4 regions of the Evansella sp. AB-rgal1 genome follow, and region 3 is predicted to be linked to each of the others. Evidence: predicted binding sites of a transcription regulator. Region 3 holds the regulator's gene; each other region holds the start of a gene.
What was found. Region 3 encodes Rex, which represses fermentation and respiration genes when NADH is low (regulators of the CRP and FNR family bind a similar motif). Its sites were predicted from a motif close to TTGTGAAATATTTCACAA; they were not measured.

Region 1 (5,784 bases), on a different contig from region 3:
TCTCAAAGACAGCTAGTTCTTCTTCTGTGAGGATTCTCTTGGCAAAAGAAGGAGATCGTTCATATAAAGCTCGAATTCTAGGTAGTTCTACTAAATCCAGACCGATTCCACTAATCATCTTTATACCCTCCATATACCCTTTCGTACATTTTATCAAAAAGCATGTCCATTTCCTATCTACTATAAGGTGGCACTATAATTTTTTCCATGACATACAAGCTACTTATATTGATCGAGTTATAGGAAGTCTAACCTGAAAATACGTGTCTCCGATTATCTTGAAGTACTAACTTTGTTGGGTTGTATTCCATTCGTCCACTCCTTTCCTGTGAAGAGTACTAAGATACTTCACAACGTATTATTCACCGGATATGGTGCATAAATTTACTTGTATGGGAGTTTACTTGAAAACCCCGTGCTAAAAATAGATAAAAATAAAATAATTTAGATTAATAGGCTTGAAATATGGACATATGATAAAATAAGAACAATTCTGTATATGGTTAATGAAATATTGAAATCTTCTATAAAGGAGTATTTGTCTATGTTTGTTAGAAACGAAACGTTTGGGAGCTTCACTCGCTCGTATAAAGTAGTTACAACATTAATAGCAATTAACATCATTCTCTATATTTGGGTAGCATTATTTCCGGTATTAGGTGGGAGTTTCATTCGTGGATATGGAATTGGAAGTAATCTTTATATTGCTATGGGAGAATATTGGCGCTTAGTTACACCTATTTTTTTGCACGGTAGCCTTACTCACATGCTCTTTAATTCCTTTTCATTAGTATTATTTGGCCCTGCTTTAGAAAATCTTTTAGGGAAAGGTAAATTTATTTTTGCTTACTTCGCAACGGGAATTATTGCAAACATCGCAACCTATTATATGGAACATCTATATTATTTTCATTTAGGGGCATCCGGAGCTATATACGGCCTATTTGGTATTTACCTTTATATGGTTTTAGTTAGAAAAGACTTAATAGATCGAGCCAATTCTCAGCTAATCATCATTATCTTAATAATCGGACTTGTTATGACTTTTACTCGTTCTGGGATTAATGAAATGGCCCACTTGTTTGGTCTAATTAGTGGGGCAGCGCTTGCTCCTATCATTTTACGGAACGTCACAAGCTATGGGCAATACCGATCTGCTCCCGATCCTAAAGAAGTTGGCTTTAATCCTAATCGCTGGCAAAATCATGCTCGAAATAAAAAGCGAATGAAGGCGATATTCCTTGTGGGTGGGATACTTCTCGTGTTTTTATTTATTTTTCAGTTTTTTATTTAGAGAATGATGAATCAATAAAATATATTCAAAACCTCATAAAGAAATTGCTCCTTTTGGTGGAACATACAAATGGAGCGATTTTTCATTTTGGTAAAAAACGGGGTTGCACAGGCTTAGACATTGGAGTAACTTCTACCAACTAGTGATTTTAGTAGGCGTTACCCTGGTAGCGCCTACTACAGACACCTCCCAAATTCCAAGTTATGATAGTTTCTTATCTTCCAAAAGAAAATGGTGCTACCAAAAGCAACGACTCTTGGTACACCATCTTTGTGTGACACGTCTACTTTTTAAGACATCAACCTTTTTTCCCCTGTAATTTCTTGAATTGGGCCAATATTTTGTGTAAACTCCAAGGTTCCAGCATAGTTTCCTTCTGCATCCTTCACTGCAAAGTAACGAATAAGAACATACTTATCTTTAAATTTTATCCAGAAGTCTTCTGTATCTTTCTTTCCTGATTTAAAATCATCTAACAATTGATTAACAATATGGGAGCTTTGTGGTGGGTGGCAGTTTTGTACCGTTCGTCCAATCACTGATTTTGTTCGATGAAAAATCCGTTCTTTTCCATGAGAGAAATATCGAACAAAGTCGTCTTTATCTATATACGTAATATCTACTGGTAGATGATTCATCATATTTTCCAATTGATCGACAGTTAGAACACCAGTTTCTAGTTTAATATACCCACCAGTTAATGTTTGCCCATTTTCTAATTCCGCACGTTCTGGCATCCAATTTCCTGCTGGTTCTGCAAAACAATACCCAATCACATCACTTTCGTGAGCAATTTTTATCCATTCGTCTTCCGTTAGTGTTTGCAAAGCCATTGGGAAAAGAATGTTTTCTTCTTTATATATCATTTCACTTACTTCATGAATGATATAGCGTAATGAATCCACAACTTCTTCTTGTTGAAATTCCCCGTGAACTAAATCCATCCTTGTTTTTTTGATAGCTGCTCTAATTCGATCATCTACTCCCCACATCACTTTTGTAGGTCCAAAGATACCGTATTTTTCTAAAAATGGAAATAGCAAATTTTCCTTTCGGCTATAATGTTTGTCAATGTCCAACAGTTCTGATAAATCTTCAATTAGCTTTCTCTTATTTTCTTCGTTTACTTCTTTTTCAAAACGATCAGTATGAAGTTCCAACTTGAAATTAACATGTTGGTTAATTGCTTTGTTTTCTAATTTAAATGTGTGAACAGGATGGCCCAGTTGCTGTTCAGGTTCTCCCTGATTATGGATTTCTTCAATAGATCCTTTAAAAACATCCGCATGCACCGAACAAAGACGTTGAACTTCTTCTACTGATATACCCTCTTCTTCCATTAGTGAATGTTCCATATCTGATATTTCCTTAACCGATACAGACCCTACAGCCTCGTTAAACCTTGCTTTCACATCTTCAACGGACTTACCGTTGTGTAAATCTTTAATAATCTCCTTTAACATCTCTTTTCGGGCATTGTTATCCAGTTCATTACCTTGTTCCCGGTTATTAATAATTTCACTCATGATCCATTCTCCTTTTCTAGCATTTTGACCAATACCATTTTTTGTATATTTGATACATAATTTAAAACAGTATACTACTACCTTCTATCGTCATTAACACTAATTGATAATTACTTTCAATTAAATGTTATCACACTTGTTTCTCAATCGTTGTGATACAAATCACTAGTAAAAAAGAGCATCAAAAAAGCGACTAGTTTAAGAACTAGTCGCTAACATTTCTTTATTATTTTTCTATTCAACAAGAGCTATTAGCTCCGGCTTAATATCAAAGGATACAATTGTACCAACTTCTACATCTTGCTCATTTGGAGCATAAATTAGCATTGGTTCTTTTGATAGGGTTGGCTCATTGTGAAGACGCACGTATAACTCTTGATATTCTCCACCATACGTTACTCGCTCCACTTCACCACAGTAAGCACCTTCTTCAGCCAGTTGACACCCTTCTGGACGAATGGATAGCTTCACATTTTCTAACTGCTCTTTCCACTGTTCAGGTAAAGACACTTTTCCAATATGTGTATGAATATGTCGTAAGTCATCATCCATAACACCAGTAAGTAAATTTGTTTTACCAACGAACTGTGCTACGAAACAGTTTTTAGGGCAACGATACATTTCTTTCGGAGCTGCAATTTGTTGAATAACTCCGTTTTTCATTACAACAACTCGATCCGATACAGCAAATGCGTCCTTTTGATCATGTGTAACAATAATTGCAGTAGTTTCTGCTTTTCTTAAGATGTTTGTAACATCATAACGCATTTTTTCACGTAAGCCTGCATCTAGGTTACTGAATGGTTCATCCATCAAAACTACATTTGGTTTTGGCGCTAACGCACGAGCTAAAGCAACTCGTTGTTGTTGACCTCCTGATAATTGTGTAGGATAACGTTTTCCATAGTCTTCTAACCCTACTAATTCAAGTACTTCTTTTGCGCGTTTTTTCTTTTCTCGCGCATTCCATTTATTAAGTCCAAACATTACATTTTTTTCAATAGTCATATGTGGAAATAGCGCATAATCCTGAAAGACCATTCCAATCCCTCTCTTTTCAGGAGGAACAGAATTATTGCTACTAAATACTTGATTTCCATCAATTACAATAGAACCTTCGCTTGGATGCTCAAATCCTGCTATCATTCTTAGCGTAGTAGTCTTCCCACAACCACTTGGTCCTAATAAACTAATAATCTCCCCTTTATGTATCGAGAGATTTATAGTACGAACTGCGGGTTCAGTTGTACCACTGTAATATTTAGTTAAATTGTTCAATTCAATAAAACTCATTACTTTACCTCCCAATGATGTCGGTTGGTGGTCCGATAATTAATTATAATCTTTATCATTTAATAATAATTTAAAATTAATTGAGAATGATTTTCATTACTAAAAAAGTATAACACATCTGATTTTTTTACGTCAATGTATGTTCCCTTTTGTTAACATAATTTTCATACTTTTCTGTTCAAATATAGTGTTATCCCTTTTCTAGTATCTCCTCCATATCATTACCACCCCAAAAATACTACCCTTTGGAGTGTATTTTCTTATCTATATAGGTAAACCAATTTTTGTTAACAACACAGGCATAGTGTAAATGTAAGTTTTTTACAAATTTTCACGAATTCTTCACAAAATGACTCTCATCACACCGGAAACTTCCCTTATGATTATTCCGTGGGGTTCTTATTTAATTGAACAATGTTCAGAGGGGGGAACACAATATGAGCAAAAGTATTCTTAGCAAAAAACAAAGTAATCTGTCTACACAAGAAGAGAATTCTTCGTTAAAAGGGACATTCATTTTCGTAATGTCTATAGGTTCCTTTATTTTAATTACATGGTTTATTGTCTTTTTTATATTTGTTGGACGTATTTAATTCATAGGGGGAATAGCAATGCATTTACACAAGTATGAAAAAATATGGTTAATTTTCGGGGTGGGTTCACTTGTATTGTTCTTACTAGTACTTGGTGTTTCCGCGTTCGCCTTCGGACATCAGCCACCAAGTCACATGGGAAAAGTTGATTCACAAAACTTAGCACAGGATCCGGTTTTTTCAAACCCTGGTGTTACACAAATAAACGAAACAACATATCAAGCAACAATTATTGCTCAAGCTTTTGGATACGAACCTTCTGTTGTAGAAGTTCCAGAAGGATCAACAGTGATTTTTCAAGTAACTAGTAAAGATGTAGTTCACAGCTTTACTATTCCAGAAACAAATGTAAACTTCATGGTTACACCAGGACATGTAAACATGGCAACTCACACATTCAATGAACCTGGTGAGTATTTAGTTTTATGTAATGAATATTGCGGCACAATGCACCACATGATGCAGATGAGAATTGAGGTGACTCCTAAATGAGACAATCAAATTTAGCATTAAAAGACTATCAGGAAGAATTCGAAATGGGAGTCGATCCAAAAATTAAACCTCTAAGTATGATCCATGTTTCCATTGCATTTGTTGCTTTCATATTAGGAGTGTTTGGTGGATTAATTCAAGGATTAGCTCGTGGTGGAATGATGCAACTACCTTCTTGGGTAACATACTATCAAATTCTAACTCTTCACGGAGTTTTATTAGCACTCGTATTTACTACTTTTATCATTTTTGGTTTTCTATTTGCAGGTATGAGTAGAACTCATGGAGCGTTTTCTGACGGTCTTCGAAAACTAGGCTGGGTAGGTTTTTCTGTTTTAACATTAGGTACCCTGCTTGCAGCAGCTATGATACTAACAAACGAAGCTTCTGTATTATATACATTTTATGCGCCACTTCAAGCACATTGGATTTTCTATATCGGTTTAGCTTTATTCGTTGTAGGCACCTGGATTGAGGGGGCAGTATTATTAGCTCATTTCTTCAAATGGAAAAAAGCAAACCCTGGTCAACCTACACCATTATTTGGATTTATGACCACTGCAACAATTTTACTTTGGATTGTAGC
Region 2 (5,784 bases), on a different contig from region 3:
ATGTGATTGATGTCACAGATTTTACGACAAATTTCATCGTAAAATAAGAATGTAAACATGATCGTTAAAAAGCGATTCATAGTTTTGCTTCCTTTTAATAAGAACCCAACGTATTTGTGAATGTAGCTGGTTCCCCCAAAACCAGCAATGTTGCCAAATCATAGCGTAACAAACCCAATAATCGTTTATATGACCCCCAATCATATAAACAAAAAAAGCTACGAGAGATGTTAATCTTTCGTAGTTTTTTTATACAATAATGTGAAGTAAAACGAAGAATAGGAATAAGAAAGCGATACTCCGGTGATTTCTTTTTCTTCTACCAGTTGCTTTTCGATGTCGTAACCACCCGGAAAGTATTAACAAAACAAATAAAGTAGCAGCTAAAATACCAGAGACTTCCTTTGGAGACAATGCGAAAGTACCCGATAATAACACGAATGTTATGTGTAAAATTACAAAAATAGCACAAATAAACCCGAGAGGTCTATGTGTTTTCATCCAGGATCGAGCTAACTTTGCAACCGAGAGTTTCTGTTTACGATATTTCGACTTTCGAATAAAAAGAAAAAGAAAATATATGAAACCATTGCAAAGTGCAATCAATAAAGCTATATAACCCGTGAATGCACTTAACGATAAGGATGCCAAATGACTCACCTCTATAGAAGTGTATTTTTACAAGAAAGAAATAGAATGAAAACATAAATAGAGATACTAGTTAACTTAGATTAAGATGTTAATGTTTATTTTCAATATATACCCATGCAAGTGAAAATTTGCACCATGGCGGATGAAAAACGTTGTGCAATAGTTTAAGAACTATTCACCTTATATGCAATGAGCGTAAGTCTACGAACTCCAGTGGGAAGTAGAGTAGAGGCGAGACCACGAAACGACATAGTCGTGGAGGGGGCTCGGCAACTCCCCACAGGAAAGGAGTGGACTGGAGCGAATGGAATACAATTCAACAAAGTTGTTAATACTTGATAATTTAAGTCCGCTTGATAGGCGTATTTTTACTAGACACTATAAAAATTTTCGTAGCAACAAACTACTTTTATTGTACTATCTTCGTAAACGTAGTAACAAAATGTTCTTCACTCATTTTCACTGTATCGTAAGAAAATCCTTTTGCACTCATAACCTGAAATAAAGGTCTTGGTACAAAAGGAGTATGAAGCAATAGCTGTTTATGATTATCCAATTCTTCTACATGAGACATTATTTTTTGAAATGGATCATTTCCTGTCGCAATATCTTCTCTAACATCCAGTTCTATTATATTATCCATTTAATTTCCTCCATTAATATTAATGACAACTTATAATCTTATAGTACGACCAGGAGTGAAATATTGCTGTGATGTGTATCACCCTACTTTTAAATCGTGAAAAAACCAATGTGATATATTTCACATAAATTACTGTCCGTTTTTGATACAATACACATGTTATAAATGAGTTAATTAGGAGGAACTACAATGGTTCAATGCGAAATTACACATGTAGGAAGTGATGATTTCATACTGGTAACCGGAGGATCAAAACCACATCTAGGTGCAGTAGTAATTGGAACGTGGGAAGGAAATTACGCAAATGTAGTAAGTCACGGGCTACCTCATCATAAAGAGGAAGAATTATTTCTTGAGTTGGCAAAAGTTTGGTGTAGTACGTTTGAAAAGACAGTTGTTATTACAGGTGGCATTCATATAGATAATGCAACAAAAAATGATATTGAGAATTTAGTAGATAAAACATGGGAGAAATTCTTTATACTAATGGCGGATAGTAAAACGAAAGGAAGTCAGTCACTCACTAATTCAGCTATAAACTAATAACAGCCTTGTCGGTCTATAACATATTACTATTTTCAAAAAGGTTGTAAAACTTAACAGCCTTTTTTCTTCGTATGAAAAGGTTTCTTATTTTAGTTTGTTTTAAAGAGTAGTGGATAGTTGAAAATAAAGTGTATTACAAACCATGTCCATAAATTAAATCACTATTGTTTATATTTGATCACATTGTTTGATACAATAAGAAGGGAAAAAGTAACTTACAGTTGGAGGATTTTATGAATATAGAGATAACGGATGCTGCTTTTGCTTGGTTTAGAGACGAACTTGCATTAAACGATGGAGATAGTGTTCAATTCTTTGTTAGATACGGTGGTTGTGGCGATTTCCAAACGGGATTCTCTTTAGGTGTAACTGTGAAGGCTCCTGAGGATCCAGCAACAACAGTAGAAAAAGAGGGATTTGTGTTTTACATTGAAAATAAAGACGAATGGTATTTCGATAACAGCGATCTACTAGTTGACTACGATCAACAGAAAAAAGAAATCCAATATTTGCATAATAAGGAAACATGACTGATAGAAATATTTTTAAAAATAAAAGAGTGTAAAATGTCAAAACGACCTTTTACACTCTTTTTTTATGTTGATTTATAATGTTCACAAAATCGTACGGGACCAGGGACCGTACGATTTTGTGTTTGTATGACAGTTTTGTGAACTGGATTTAACCACTATTATTATGTTGATATCCTTTTGTATCAACGTTTTTGAACACTACATCACATTAATGTGACACGAAATAGTAACGTCGTGTGACGAAAATCACAGTTTTACTGTGATTTTTTGCACAGTGTATCTTCTTGTGGATTTCTACAATAGAGACAACAACTACCACTCATTAATAATAAACAGGTTTTTAGGGGGAAGAAACATGAAGGAGCTTGAAAAACGCTTTTATTCAAAAGCAAGTATGTATTCCTTTTTTGTAGTAGTAATTTTATTTATTTCGATGTATATCGGTACAAGACAGTTCACAAAAGTAGACTTAATGTTATTTGGATATATGGTTGGTTCATTTATTTTCTTCATTGGAATGACCGTTCGGATTACAGCTTGGGTACTTCGCCCTGCGACACATGAATTTATGAAAAGATCAATTCAAAATATGAAAAGTAAGAACAGGCAAGGAAGAAACGTAAAGGCAATTATTAAGACATTAATCGATAATATCATTCTACAAAAGTATATTTTCAAACGAGGAATTTACCGAGGCATCCAACACTGGCTTATTGCATGGGGCTGTATCGGGTCATTAGCAATTACATTTAGCTTAACGTTCGGATGGTTGCACTTCAGACTTATTGATGCAACAACGTATCAGATGGTTGTAATGGGAGTACCAGCAATAACGATGCATCCTGATGGTTTACTTGCTTCGTTATTCTTTGAAGGATTAAACATCACAGCAACGATGCTTCTTATCGGGGTAATTATGGCGATAGTTCGCCGCATAACGAATCATGACGTACAAGTAACACAGCGACCTGAATTTGATTTAGTACCACTTTATATTTTATTAGCAATGACGGGAACAGGGTTATTATTAACTGTTTCATACAAGCTTTTAGGTGGGTGGATGCACCCACAATTTCAAATTCTTCACCAAGTCACTACGGTATTATTTTTAGTTTACTTCCCATTTGGTAAGCTTTTCCACTTACCAATTCGCCCGATGGCAATAGGGGTACCAATGAATTATCAAGAAGAACCAGGTGTTGATACGAGAAATTGCTTAGGTTGTGGAGAGCTTTACTCAAACGATGATCAAATTGCAGATGTTCAGGCAATCTTAGGAGTTCAAGCGTACGATTTACAAACAAGTGATGGACACCATTCTTCAGATTACTGTACAGCTTGTCGTAGAAAAATCAGAGTGATGAATCATTTAAATATGAAATCCCCGTTTGGTGAGATAAAAGGACCAGTACAAACGAACAACGGAATACACATCCCAGGTTTTGGGCGAAAACGATCGGAAGAGTACTATGAAGAATTCGCTAAGGAGGATAAGTAAATGACACAGTTTGTTGTAAAACCAGGAGTAAAAAACCTTCATCATGAAGGGGAAAAATTGATCACAACACATTGCTGTTATTGTGGAATGCAATGCGGTATGCACATTCGAGTAAATGAAAAAACAGGGAAAGTCGTAGGAGTTGAGCCAAGATACGATTGGCCAGTAACGATGGGTAAAATGTGTCCTAAAGGAGTGACAGCCTATCAGACTGTTGATCATCCTGAAAGAATTACGAAACCATTAATAAAAAAGAACGGTGAATTTGTGGAGAGCAGTTGGACGGAGGCACTCGATCTAATTGAGAAGAACTTCAAAGGTTTACAAGAGAAATATGGTAAGGATGCTCTCTCTGTTTTTGGTGGAGTTTCCATGACAAACGAAAAGTGTTACTTAGTTGGTAAATATGCACGAGTAGGATTAGGAACTAGATATGTAGATTATAATGGAAGGTTTTGTATGTCCTCTGCAGCAGGTGGATTTATGAAAACGCTAGGAGTTGACCGAGGCTCCACACTACCATGGCCAGAATTAGAACATACAGATTGCTTCTTTATGGCAGGTTCCAACACAGCTGAGTGTCATCCAACATCCATTCAATGGCTATGGAGAGCTCGTGACAAAGGTGCAAAAATGATTGTAGCAGACCCACGAGAAACACCGACGGCCAGAATTGCAGATGTTCACCTAGATTTAAAAGCGGGAACCGATTCTGCTCTAGCAAATGGAATGATGCACTTACTCATTAAAGAAGGCTACGTAGATCATGAGTACGTAGAAAAGCGTTGTAATAATTATGAAGAACTAAAGCAAGCAGTAGAAGAGTTTACACCAGAACATACATCAGAAATAACAGGCATTTCTATTGAAAAATTAGTGAAAGCTGCACACATTTTTGGGAGATCTCCAAGATCAGTTGTCATGTTTGCGCGTGGTGTAGAACAACAATCGAAGGGCGTAGATAACGTATGCCTTTACACCTCCATGGCACTTCTTAGAGGACAAATTGGGAAATTTGCATCAGGAGTTGCAACATTTACAGGTCAAGGAAATGGGCAAGGTGGTCGTGAACACGGTCAGAAAGCAGATGCACTTCCTGGGTACCGTAAAATTGACAATCCAGAGCATGTTGAATATGTTTCAAACGTGTGGGGAATTGATCCTTCCGAAATGCCAAAGGCTGGAGTTTCAGCGTATGAGATGTTTGATGAAATTCAAGCAGGAAGAATACGTGCAATGCATGTTATATGTAGTAACCCAGCTGTATCTGCACCAAATAACCACTATATCTGGGATGGGTTCAAAAAATTAGACTTTATGGTAGTAAGTGATTTCTTTCTTTCAGAAACTGCAGAGTTTGCAGACGTTGTTTTACCAGCAACTACTTGGGCTGAGGATGAAGGAACAACAACGAATCTTGAAGGTCGTGTTATCCGAATTCGTAAAGTAAAAGACCCAATTGGAGAATCAAAAACAGATTGGGAAATTATGAAGCTCATTGCAGAGCGTATGGGAAAAGGAAAATACTTTAACTACAATGACGTTCCAGAAATTTTTGAAGAATTCCGCTTAGCTTCCAAAGGTGGAAAGGCAGATTATTACGGAATTACGTACGATCGGATTGAAAAAGAAGATGGGGTATTCTGGCCTTGTCCATCAGAAGATCATCCTGGTACACCAACGATGTTCAAAGAAAGTTTTGGAACACCAGATGGGAAAGCAAACTTAGCTGCGGTTCAATGGCAAGAGCCAGATGAAACCCCAACGAAAGAATTTCCACACACATTAACGACTGGGCGAGTTGTTTTCCATTACTTATCAGGAACACAAACAAGACGAACACAGTTCTTAATGGAAAAATGTCCAGAGCCGTACGTGGAAATGCATCCAGCTCTTGCTTCTCAGTATTCCAT
Region 3 (5,784 bases):
TTAGCTTTTTGCATCATCAACTTTGCTAAAGCAAGACGAGCTTTCTCTCCACCACTAAGATCAGCAACAATCTTTAAGACATCTTCTCCGCTAAAAAGGAAGTTTCCTAACACAGTTCGAATATCTTTCTCCTGTGTAAGGGGATACTCATCCCATAGCTCTTGTAATACTGTTTTGTTAGAGGTAAGCTCCGCTTGTTCCTGATCGTAGTAACCTATAGATACATTACTTCCATATTGAATAGAGCCACTAATTGGTTTTAGCTTTTGAGAAATTGACTTAATAAGTGTGGATTTCCCAATCCCATTCGGCCCTATTAAAGCAACACTTTCACCGCGTGTTAGCCTTAGTGATATATTTTTAAACAAAGTCTCGTCATCATAACCAACGCTTAGGTCATTAATGGTAAGAACATCATTTCCACTTTGTTTTTCAATTTCAAAACGAAAACTAGCAGAATTGTCGTCATCGATGGGCCGATTCATGACGGTCATTCTCTCCAACTGTTTCCGTCTACTTTGAGCTCGTTTTGTTGTGGAAGCACGAGCAATATTCCTTTGCACGAAATCTTCTAACTTTTTAATTTCACCTTGTTGCTTTTCAAACTTTTTCATTTCTATTTCTAACTGTTTGGCTTTTTCTTCTAAATACTTACTGTAATTACCAGTGAATTTTTTCGTCTGATTGAAAGAAAGCTCATACACTTGATTAACAATTCGATCTAAAAAATATCGATCATGGGAGACAACAAGAATGGAGCCGTCATATCCAGATAAATACCCTTCTAACCAAGTTAACGTATCGATATCTAAGTGGTTGGTCGGCTCATCTAAGATAAGTAAATCAGGCTTCGACAGCAATAGTTTCCCAAGAGCGAGTCTTGTTTTTTGCCCTCCGCTTAACGAGCTGACCTTTGTACTATAATCAAATTGAGAAAAATGCAATCCTGATAAAATTCCACGAATATCTGCTTCATATTGGTAGCCACCTTTATCTTTAAAGTCCATCTGAAGTTGATCATACTCTTCTAGAACTTTAGTAAAACTAGGACTTTGGGAATCACTCATCTTTTCTTCTAATCTCCGCAAGTCCTGTTCCATTTTTTTTAGGTGCCTAAAGACGGTTAGCATTTCATCCCAAATGGATCGTTCAGAAGTGAGACCGCTATCTTGGGCTAAATAGCCGACGGTTACATCTTTAGGAATAATTAAGTCTCCCGTATCGTAAGAAAGCTCTCCAGCTATGATCTTTAGTAACGTTGATTTACCTGCGCCGTTTCTACCTACTAAAGCTATTCGATCACGTGTTTGAATTTCTAGTTTTACATTTGATAATATTTTTTCAGCTCCAAACGATTTGGACAACTGTACACATTGCAATAAAATCATGAACGTTCATCCTCACTGTATAATCCATACATTTCACAAAGTAAGTGTACAGTAATCTAGACATATGTCGCAACCTAAAAGAAAGAGTTTGTACAGATTGTGAACTAATAGTACAATAGAAGAAGTGAAGGGGGCAGGTACACCATGGGTTCATTTACACACTTTAATGAGCAAGGTAGAGCAAAAATGGTGGACATTTCCGATAAAGGTGAAACTGTTCGAACTGCAGTTGCAAAAAGTAGTATAGAAGTGAATAAGAAAATATACGAAGGAATAAAAGGGGGGACTATGAAAAAAGGGGACGTGTTAGCTGTTGCGCAGGTTGCAGGTATCATGGCTGCGAAGAACACATCTCAATGGATACCAATGTGTCATCCTTTAGCCCTTTCAGGAGTTGATATTCTTTTTGATTGGGAGATAAGTGAGAAAATACACATTTTACATATAACTGTTAAGGTAAAGACAAAAGGAAGTACTGGCGTGGAAATGGAAGCATTAACTGCAGCTTCTGCTACTGCATTAACTGTTTACGATATGTGCAAAGCAGTAGACAAAGGCATGGTTATTGGAAAGACATTTTTATTAGTAAAAACTGGTGGAAAAAACGGGGATTTTAAGCGCGAGCAATAAAGGCTATTACATCATAAGGAAATCTACTTGAAGAAAAGTCTTGCTTTTATAAATAAAAATATTATATGGGTAGGAGGAAAATATATGGATGTTGATCAAACGAAGATACCGCAAGCAACAGCAAAACGGTTACCATTATATTATCGTTTTTTAGAAAGCTTACAAGCATCAGGGAAACATCGAGTTTCTTCTTCGGAGCTTAGTGATGCAGTAAAAGTAGATTCTGCTACAATCCGTAGAGACTTTTCTTACTTCGGTGCATTGGGGAAAAAAGGGTACGGGTATAATGTAAATTATTTACTAACATTCTTCCGAAAAACGTTAGACCAAGATGAAATTACGAAGGTAATTTTGGTAGGGGTAGGTAATTTAGGTACTGCTTTCTTAAATTACAATTTTACAAAGAGTAATAGCACGAGAATCGAAATGGGCTTTGATGTAGATGAAACGAAAGTAGGACAAAAAATTGGAAGCGTTCCCATTTATCATTTGGACGACATTAAAGAGAAAATAGCAAACGATGTGGAAGTGGCAATCTTGACCGTCCCAGCACACGCTGCTCAGATTATTGCGGATCAGCTTGTAGAGGCAGGGATTAAAGGTATCTTGAATTTCACACCTGCAAGATTGTCTGTTCCGGACCATGTTCGAATTCATCATATTGATTTGTCGGTAGAATTACAATCGCTTATTTACTTCTTACGTCATTATCCAATGTAATCATATTCAGAGTGTCTTATTAGGCTGATTAGTCTAATGAGACACTTTTTGTTGGTTAGTGTATAGCTTTGGATGATTTCAACACAAAGGCTTAATAGACAAGCTAGTGCATGGACCTGGCGAATTGTTATATATAAAGAGTCAACTTAAGGGCTCATAAGGACAAAATCGAGTTGAAAGTATCTGAAGTTGTCCTTATGAAGGGCTCATAAGGACAAAAACGAGTTGGAAGTATCTGGAATTATCCTTATGAAGAGCTCATAAGGACAAAACGGGTTAAAATGAGCTAAAATTGTCCTTATGAAGATTAACTAAGTATATTACCTTCTGCTGTGACATATCATCCATCATCCAGAGTTTGAGATCCGTTATTAATTCCTATGCTTTGTTACTAGACTACGTTCACAGTAGGCTGATATCATGGTATAGTAGAAGGGTATGTTTCGTGTATCGAAACAATGGATTGGTGAGGTAGGTGTTTTATTTGAGTAAAGTACCACAAAAGTGGTTAGTTGTAATAACAGTTTTACTCGGAACGTTTACAGTTATTTTAAATAATAGTATGTTAAATCCTGCTGTTCCTCATTTAATGTCCGTTTTCCAGGCAGATGCTGTTGCTACAGGATGGGTTATTACCATCTTTATGGTAACGATGGGTGTTACGATGCCTGTGACTGGGTACTTAGGTGACAAGTTTGGTAAAAAGCAATTATATATGGCAGGTCTTGCCTTATTTGTTTTAGGGTCGATTTTCGGATCTCTATCGTGGGATTTATCATCACTAATTTTCTTTCGTGGTTTACAAGGAGTAGGTGGTGGGCTGATGATGCCAACTGCGATGGCTCTAATTTTTGAGGTTTTCCCAAGAAAAGAAAGGGGATTAGCCACAGGAATATATGGAGTTGCTGCAATGATGGCACCTACGATTGGGCCCACATTAGGTGGATTTATCATAGAAATGGGAACTTGGCAGTGGTTATTTCTTTGTAATGTACCAACGGGAATTATAGGTATCCTATTTTCCTATGTATATTTAAAACAGACAGCAAAAGTAAAAGATATTTCATTTGATTCATCTGGATTTGTAACTGTTACCCTCGGTGTAGGAGCCATACTCTTTGCACTAGGTAGGGTCTCGGAGCTAGCTCATTTAAAAGAACCCATGAATGTATTTTTAATCCTATTCGGATTGGTAGCGCTCATTCTTTTTGTAAAAATAGAAAACAAAAAAGAACAGCCATTACTGGACTTGTCAATTTTCAAGATACCAGCATACGGCTACAGTGTTTGGATCTCTAGTATTAGTTCCATCAGTTTGTTTGGTGGGATATTCTTAGTTCCACTGTTACTTCAAAATGTGTACGGTTATGGAGCTATTGTGACAGGGTTAACCTTTTTACCAGCTGCATTACTTTCAGGAATATTTATGAGTATTGGTGGTAGAATGCTAGACCGACATGGGCCATCACTTATTGTTACACTAGGACTAACAATAGTTACCGTCGGAAATGTATTCTTAGGATTTCTTTCCATGGAAACAGCATTATGGATTATCGTAGCATTAAATGCTCTACGTGGTATTGGAATGGGGTTAAGTATGATGCCTTCCACAACAGCGGGAATGAACTCAATCCCAGATAAATTTATCTCTAGAGGGTCAGCTATGAATAATGTTTTACGACAAATGAGTTCAGCTTTAGGGATTGTATTTATTTCCATCTATTTTGAAGTAAGACGAGCGCAAATAATAACAACCAGTAATGTAGAGATTGATCTTGCAAGTTTACAAGCAATTAATGAAGGATTTCTTTTAATCGGAATCCTAACACTTATCTCAATTCCAACAGGGATATTGTTGGGAAGAGAGTATAATAAGCAGCAAAAACAGGACACAGCTAAGTTACAATCACAAAACAAAAACGCTTAAGCGACGATGCTTAAGCGTTTTTTCTAACACTATTTCTTATCTTTTCCTTTACCTAATGCTGAAAAATAACGGAAAGCAATCATGTAGTCGATGGCAGCTACACCAATAAGTAACAAAGTAATAAAATCCCATTCTCCAGTTCTGTTGTGTTGTTGGATGGCAAAGAAAACAAAGACAGTTGCAATTAAAAAGTACATATAACCAGTAAATCTAGCTGTTTTCATAAGAAAAGCCCTCCAATAATAGCTTGGATGTTATCCATTTCATCAATAAGTCGTTGTATGTCTTCTCCAAAAACTACTTGAACAATCATTACGAACGAATTAATACCAACATGTGCCATGATTGGAACGATGATACGCTTTGTTTTTACATAAAGGAACGCAAAAACAATACCCATAGCTAAATATACAATTAAATTTTTGAAATCCATGTGAACAACAGCAAAAATGAGTCCACTTAAAAGAGCAGCAATCCAAAAGCCATATCGTTTAAATAAACTGCCGAATATAACCATGCGGAACACGATTTCTTCCATAATAGGAACGAAAATGGCTACAACGATCATCATTAGTGGAACGGCGTTAGCCCAGCCAACAATATCCTGTGTATTTTCTGATCCTGGTTCAATTCCAAGTACATATATGTTAATGAAGTTTGCCAATATTTGAGCTCCGAAGGCCATGAATATTCCTAAAATAGACCAAAGCACCGTTTCGCTTCCACTAGCTTTATCCCTTGAAAATTCCAAGTCAGGTTCTGTTTTTAGTGTTAAAAATAGAATAACAAAGAATCCCAATGTGAATGTAATTAATACCGTAGTGCCGATAAGTTCATCGAATGTACCAGAAAATCCAAAGAACACGAGCAGAGCAGCTGTGACCGAAGTAGCGAGCTGCATAATGATAAAACTGATGAGAATAAGCCAATATCTTTTTGTCAACGTGCTATCTCCTTTGTTCAAAAATTAGTATAGTTTTTCCTACATATAAGTTAAGATATGTAACCAATGTGTCTAGTTTGTGTAATGAATCTCTATCATATATACTTTGTTGGATGTCCAAATAGAATAAAAAAATGTGCAATTGTTAATAACTTAAATCATTGTACCATAGGTGC
Region 4 (5,784 bases), on a different contig from region 3:
GGGAAATGTATTAGAAAAAGAAGGTTTACTCTCTGCTGAATTGAAAGAGCAAGTTAGGAGAACGTTAGCTCAAAAGAATGGTTGTGAATATTGTAAAGCCAAAGGTAAACCTGAACTTAATAAATTTGACGAAAAAATTTCTATTGCGGTTGCATTTACTGAGGTGTTTCTAAAACAAAAAGGTGAAATATCAGATTCATCTTTTAAAATTTTGAGGGAATACATGACTGAGGAAGAAATTAGTGAACTTTGTGCATTTATTTCTTTCACTACCGCTTCACAATACTTTGGAGCTATGATGAAAATAGAACCAGTGAGGAATCAACAATAGGTCTATAAACTATTCCGACTATAGATAAACGTTGGGATTTTAACTCTTCAATTTTAAAAGAGCGTTAGGTTAACGGACGTTCCCACTTATTGTGCTGATGGAGTAGTTTTGTGGAAAAAGACAATAATTTGGATGTGAGGGTTCCCATGATAAAAATAATTGATATTAGCAATAGAAAAAACGCTGAGGATCTTTTAAATGTTCAGATACCATCATATAAGGTAGAGGCAGAAATAATTGGTTCATATGAAATACCACCATTAAAGGATACAGTTTATACTTTGCAACATTGCGATGAAACTTTCTTTGGTTATTATGAAAATAAACAATTATGCGGAGCAATTTCTATAAAAGTAATTGACGATGAAGTTGATATTCATAGGCTAATCGTACATCCAAACCATTTCAGAAAAGGAATTGCACAGTTGCTATTAAATTTCATTGGAAATAAGTTCAGGTTAGAAACGATAAAAGTATCAACAGGTTCTAAAAATGCACCAGCTGTTAGTTTTTATAATAAGAATGGGTTTCAAAATATTAAAGAAGTCATGGTGAATAAACAATTATCCATTATCCTTTTTGAAAAGAAACTATAATTTTTTATTGTACTAACGCAGATTAGTACAACAAGAGATTTCTACATTGTCATGATAAATGAGGTCATTTGTATACAAAAAAAGGATAGGTAAGGCAGTTGTGATTACTGCTTTACCTATCCTTTTTCTTTTGTATATTATAATTTGTAACATTAAAGCGCTTTAAATATTTTTCTTGCCTTTTAATAAAAACATATTCTTCGTGCCATTTTAATATGCGAATTATACTGTGATTTCCGTTGTAATAGATGTGTGATTTAGCATGTAAATTTATCTGTGTTTTGCCGTTTTGCACCTCACAAATAAACCCATTACTTTATTATTAAGCGGATCCACTCTTTAATCAATTAATTCGTGCGGTAGTTTACCATGTTGTATATAATCCTCTATTGCTTGTCTGATCCATTGCTGTGTTTCTTCGGGTACTTCCTTACTAAACTCTCCTAAAGAAATTACACCTTCAGAAAAGTCGAAGTACATATTCCCACTTTCCAATGAATGATCTATAAAGGATTTTGCTATTTTTTCGTAAAGTTTCTCCACATGCTGTACCGTACTAGTAAGTATAGTAGATTCACCCAAATCGATTTGATCACCTACATACCCAATAGCATAGTTACCTTTTCCTTTTACTTTTTCTACAATGGCTATATGGAACCCATCTCCTGCTGGATAAAAAATATCTACACCTTTGTCATTCATATCATCAAAAAACTCAATTGCTTTTGCTTCGTTTATCCAACTATTCGTGTAACCAATCGTGACTTCAACATCAGGATTATGAAAGCTCGCTCCATCCTGAAATCCAATCACTTCTGGCTGAAAGGGAAATGCAGCAATAATTCCTACTTTGTTCGTTTCCGTCATTTCACTAGCTAGCATACCTGCAAAATACCCCATTGAATATCCTTCGAAATGAAGACCGGTGATATTATCTCCTTCCACTTCTGCATTAAATACAACAAAGTGAATATTCGGGTATTCTTCCTTGATTTCCATAAAGGTATCCCCGTAAGAGGAACTATGTCCAAAAACAAGTGAAATACCTTCATTATCATACTTTTCTAACGTGAAAATTATTTGATCTTTTGTTTTAACATCTTCCTCTACATATACCTCTACTCCTAAGTTAGATTGAATGGAAAGTAATGCTTGATATGCTTTACTATTCCACCCTTGATCATCAAAATGAGATGATAGGATTAATCCTATTTTTTTACTCTCCACTCCTTCTGCTTGTACACAGCCAGATAGTAAAAGAATTAGAATGAGACCTATTTTAAGGCAATAATTCATTCAGAAGACACTCTCCTCTTGAGTTGATAAATCAAAAAAATATAACTTTACCGCTTCTTTCGACTATAGTAAAAAATCTCTGATAAAGCACCTGCAATAATTGCTAGTATCACTGCTATGATACTATTTATATTCGTAAAACTATGTAAAATTACATAACAAAATAAGGTGACAACTGTAAATAGGATTACACCAATTACTGCTTTCACATATTGTCACCTCTTTCATTCTTTTTACTAGATTAATAATATCACTAAATTTATTAAAATGAGTATTTTGTAACAAATTTTTAATATTATCTTAACCTAATTCCCTTCGTAACTTCCATAAAACTTACAAATCGGTTTTTTAAATTGATCTATTGTTTTGCCTGGAACAAAGAAAGTAGTGAGAACTTCTTTTTCAATCTCTTCTTTCTTTTTTGAAAAGAGTTGAATATGGTTAACTGAAGGATATGGTGCCTGATATATTGCTTGAAATACTTTCACTGGATTTCTAATCACCATATTCTGTATACTATTTGTTTGATTCTTACAAAGTGATTCTACTTCTTTTTCCGCAATCCCATAAGCATTTCGAATTTCTTTTATAAATTTTCTATAGTAAAATTTATTTTTCTTTTCTAACTCATATTGCTCAGATAAATATAAACAAGGATTAAATAGTACAGCTGATCGTATGTTCATGTGTGCATTTTTTAAAAACCGAAGTGCTAATAAAGCTCCCATACCCTCTGCAAAAATATGAATGTGTTCATTAATTATTTCCGTTTTCCTAACATGATGAACTAATCGTTCCAACACACTAAATAATTGATCATTTCCCCAATGTGCCCCATCTTGTTCAGCATAAAAAATGGTATATCCTTTTTCTAAAAAAAATGTCATTAACATTTTCCTAGCAGGGTGTTGTGTCCAAAGACTTTCTTCTTTATTTACGAAGTGATTTCGATCCCCTAAAATTAAAATTGCATAACCATTTGGTTTTACTGGAAGGTGGATGTGGCACTCTTTCTCTTCAATTATAATGTAACGTTTTTTTATTGACATGATCATCTCTCTCCAGTAATATTGAAATCTTTCTTCAACGTATGATATTCAATAAAAGGGTAAGCTGTTCATCGAAAATCGAATATATCTTTAACAACTCCGTTTTTTTCCTCTCAAGAAAAGATAACATATAGACATTTTATATCCTTCTCACTTTACACTGCTCTTATTGTTACGACGTTTAAATTAAGAATATCGCTCATCAAGAAAAAATCACCATGTAAAATACACGGAAACGATGATAATAAAAAACACAACACTATTGATGACCTCAACAACTCCAATGTGGATTGGCCGTTGCAGACATTTTGTAGGAACAAATATTGTTTTTCCTAAGCTAATTGAAAAAGTAATTGCTGCACCATACCACTGTAGAGCGAAGGATAACGGAATAATTGCAATATGATACACAATGGACCATCGTTGAAATAAGGAATTATTTTTTTCACGAATTAGTGACTTTACATGAAAAACGCTACCTGTATAAAATAAAATAGTTATAAGGACGTACGTAAATGATTCTAAGGATAAGGACGGTTCTGTTAAGCGGTAAGCTAACAACAGCAAACTAGATAAGGCAATAATTGCTACAAGGTCGTTTATAAACAACCTTTCTTTTTTTAACTTTGCAAAAAGTAAATTAATACAAAACAGTGGCAGAATACAAATACCAATGACTAATAGTGCAGGCTCCATTATCATTATTGGGAGCATAATACTAAGCCCAATAACTGCGTATATAGCGAACGAAGCCCAAACATCTTTATGTTTTGGGTTACGTATATAGGTTAATAATGGTGCTTGTGCAAAATATATTGAAAATATCCCAAGAAAGAAGATTACATGGATCCATTGAACTCCGCTAATCGTTGCGCCAATCCAATAAGGAACGATTAGCATAGCCCATGCGCCATGTTCCTTAGGTATATACCATTTCATGATATCTCCTACTTTCAGTTAGCATGATATCTTTATTTTACACTCTTCTCTATAAAAAGTATGTGATTGGAATCACATGCTTTATTTACTTGTGTGAACTTTTACACAGCGTAGCCGTAGAATATTTGGTACAGTAATGTTGAGGTGATTTATATGTTAAAAACGAAAATTACTTATCATGAAAATAGATTAATACCTGAGTTTTTGAAAAAACTGGGGTTTTCTACGTTGAATTCAGAGTATAAATTCCCATTATCCATTCGCCAAGGTCACTCTTTAGTTTTACAAGAAAATCAATCATTAAACGAAGTTGTTCTTTCGTTTCCAAATTATGTGTCTATGGAGGAGTGTTCTCAAATTCATAACCTAATTCATGAAATTGTGGTTCACGTAAATGGGAAAGTAGACGACACAGCTGCTTTATTAGGCTATGACGAATACGGACAAAAAGTATATATCTATCATGGCTTTAAGCAATGGAAAGAATATATTGAAGAAGCGAAATTTCATTCCCTTGAAGGGCAGAACGTCGAAGTCTATCATGGAGATGAACTTCTAGGTCGAGGTTTACTGTTATCTTATAAAAAAGAAAGAGTGGACGAAGAAAATACCTATATCACTTGTACTGTAATTTCAACAACTGGTGAACAATATTTTATGGGTGAAAACTTGAGGATAGTTGGGGTAATTTAAGGCTTGGTTTTAGGGAGAGAGTGTTGAGATCAATTTTAGGCGTTTCTTAGGACATTCGATTTTTCTTGACAATTCATAGAAATGCTTTTATGTTTAATTCAATACTCTCCAAAAATCCCCCGATGAAAGGAAAAACCAAATATGATACTCAAACCCCGTGAAATCCCAAAGAAACTCCTTCTTCTCCAATATCTTGATGCTAGGATGGAACTATCGCAAAAGGACAAGTACACTTTGGCGAACGATAAGAAAGGTCTTGCCGGCGAGCAATACGTTGATACTCTCCTTGAAAAATTAAGTTTCGATCACTACTCATTGAAAGGTCTCTCCCTCACATGGAATGGTTCTAAATTTCAATTAGACAACTCTATTATTTCTCAACAAATTTTATACAATTTGGAAGTAAAAAACTTAGAAGGCGACTATTATATTGAAGATGATAAATGGTATTCCTTAGACTCAGGAAAATCACGGACAAATCATTTAAATCAACTTGATCGAGCCGATACTTTATTACGACAAATGGTCAATTACTACCAATTAAATCTCCAAGTTAAATCTTTACTCTTGTTCCCAAACCCTCAGTTTACCCTATTCCAAGCTTCCAAAGATTTACCTATCATATTACCCACTCAGTTAAATAAATTTATTGATAAACTAAACACTGTACCTTCCACTTTAAATCAACAGCACCGCTGGCTTGCAGATAAAATGATTGCTCTACATAAAGAGGAGGCTCCTTATCAGTATATTTCGACACCGTATCAGTTTGAACTATTAAAGAAAGGGGTGGTATGTAAGTGTTGCAGGTTATTACTCATTGAAACAGTTAGAGGGAGAACTTTTTATTGTTCCGCATGCAAACATAAAGAGTCTGTTG

Region 1: a site for Rex is predicted at 2,971-2,988, ahead of ACERII_RS04945 (DUF438 domain-containing protein). Genes of this name have one in related genera too.
Region 2: a site for Rex is predicted at 1,403-1,420, ahead of lpdD (prenylated flavin chaperone LpdD). Genes of this name have one in related genera too.
Region 4: a site for Rex is predicted at 4,303-4,320, ahead of ACERII_RS00820 (YwiC-like family protein). Genes of this name have one in related genera too.

What each region holds. Positions count from the first base shown of each region.
Region 1 is NZ_JBGUAU010000004.1:196,355-202,138, reverse strand. Features, by position in the region: gene acpS (holo-ACP synthase) at 1-118, opposite strand, end outside; gene ACERII_RS04950 (rhomboid family intramembrane serine protease) at 545-1,294, shown strand; gene ACERII_RS04945 (DUF438 domain-containing protein) at 1,585-2,820, opposite strand; gene ACERII_RS04940 (ABC transporter ATP-binding protein) at 3,055-4,113, opposite strand; gene ACERII_RS04935 (cytochrome c oxidase subunit 2A) at 4,551-4,706, shown strand; gene ACERII_RS04930 (cytochrome c oxidase subunit II) at 4,725-5,198, shown strand; gene ACERII_RS04925 (b(o/a)3-type cytochrome-c oxidase subunit 1) at 5,195-5,784, shown strand, end outside.
Region 2 is NZ_JBGUAU010000001.1:160,364-166,147, reverse strand. Features, by position in the region: gene ACERII_RS00890 (hypothetical protein) at 250-651, opposite strand; gene ACERII_RS00885 (DUF2249 domain-containing protein) at 1,061-1,294, opposite strand; gene lpdD (prenylated flavin chaperone LpdD) at 1,484-1,837, shown strand; gene ACERII_RS00875 (HesB/YadR/YfhF family protein) at 2,074-2,370, shown strand; gene ACERII_RS00870 (MFS transporter) at 2,729-3,871, shown strand; gene fdhF (formate dehydrogenase subunit alpha) at 3,872-5,784, shown strand, end outside.
Region 3 is NZ_JBGUAU010000015.1:125,575-131,358, reverse strand. Features, by position in the region: gene ACERII_RS14400 (ABC-F family ATP-binding cassette domain-containing protein) at 1-1,388, opposite strand, end outside; gene moaC (cyclic pyranopterin monophosphate synthase MoaC) at 1,533-2,018, shown strand; gene ACERII_RS14390 (redox-sensing transcriptional repressor Rex) at 2,103-2,738, shown strand; gene ACERII_RS14385 (MDR family MFS transporter) at 3,223-4,665, shown strand; gene ACERII_RS14380 (YdiK family protein) at 4,695-4,889, opposite strand; gene ACERII_RS14375 (CPBP family intramembrane glutamic endopeptidase) at 4,886-5,608, opposite strand.
Region 4 is NZ_JBGUAU010000001.1:149,773-155,556, forward strand. Features, by position in the region: gene ACERII_RS00795 (carboxymuconolactone decarboxylase family protein) at 1-331, shown strand, start outside; gene ACERII_RS00800 (GNAT family N-acetyltransferase) at 442-927, shown strand; gene ACERII_RS00805 (BMP family ABC transporter substrate-binding protein) at 1,267-2,223, opposite strand; gene ACERII_RS00810 (hypothetical protein) at 2,271-2,432, opposite strand; gene ACERII_RS00815 (alpha/beta fold hydrolase) at 2,529-3,272, opposite strand; gene ACERII_RS00820 (YwiC-like family protein) at 3,486-4,211, opposite strand; gene ACERII_RS00825 (hypothetical protein) at 4,365-4,904, shown strand; gene ACERII_RS00830 (nuclease-related domain-containing protein) at 5,139-5,784, shown strand, end outside.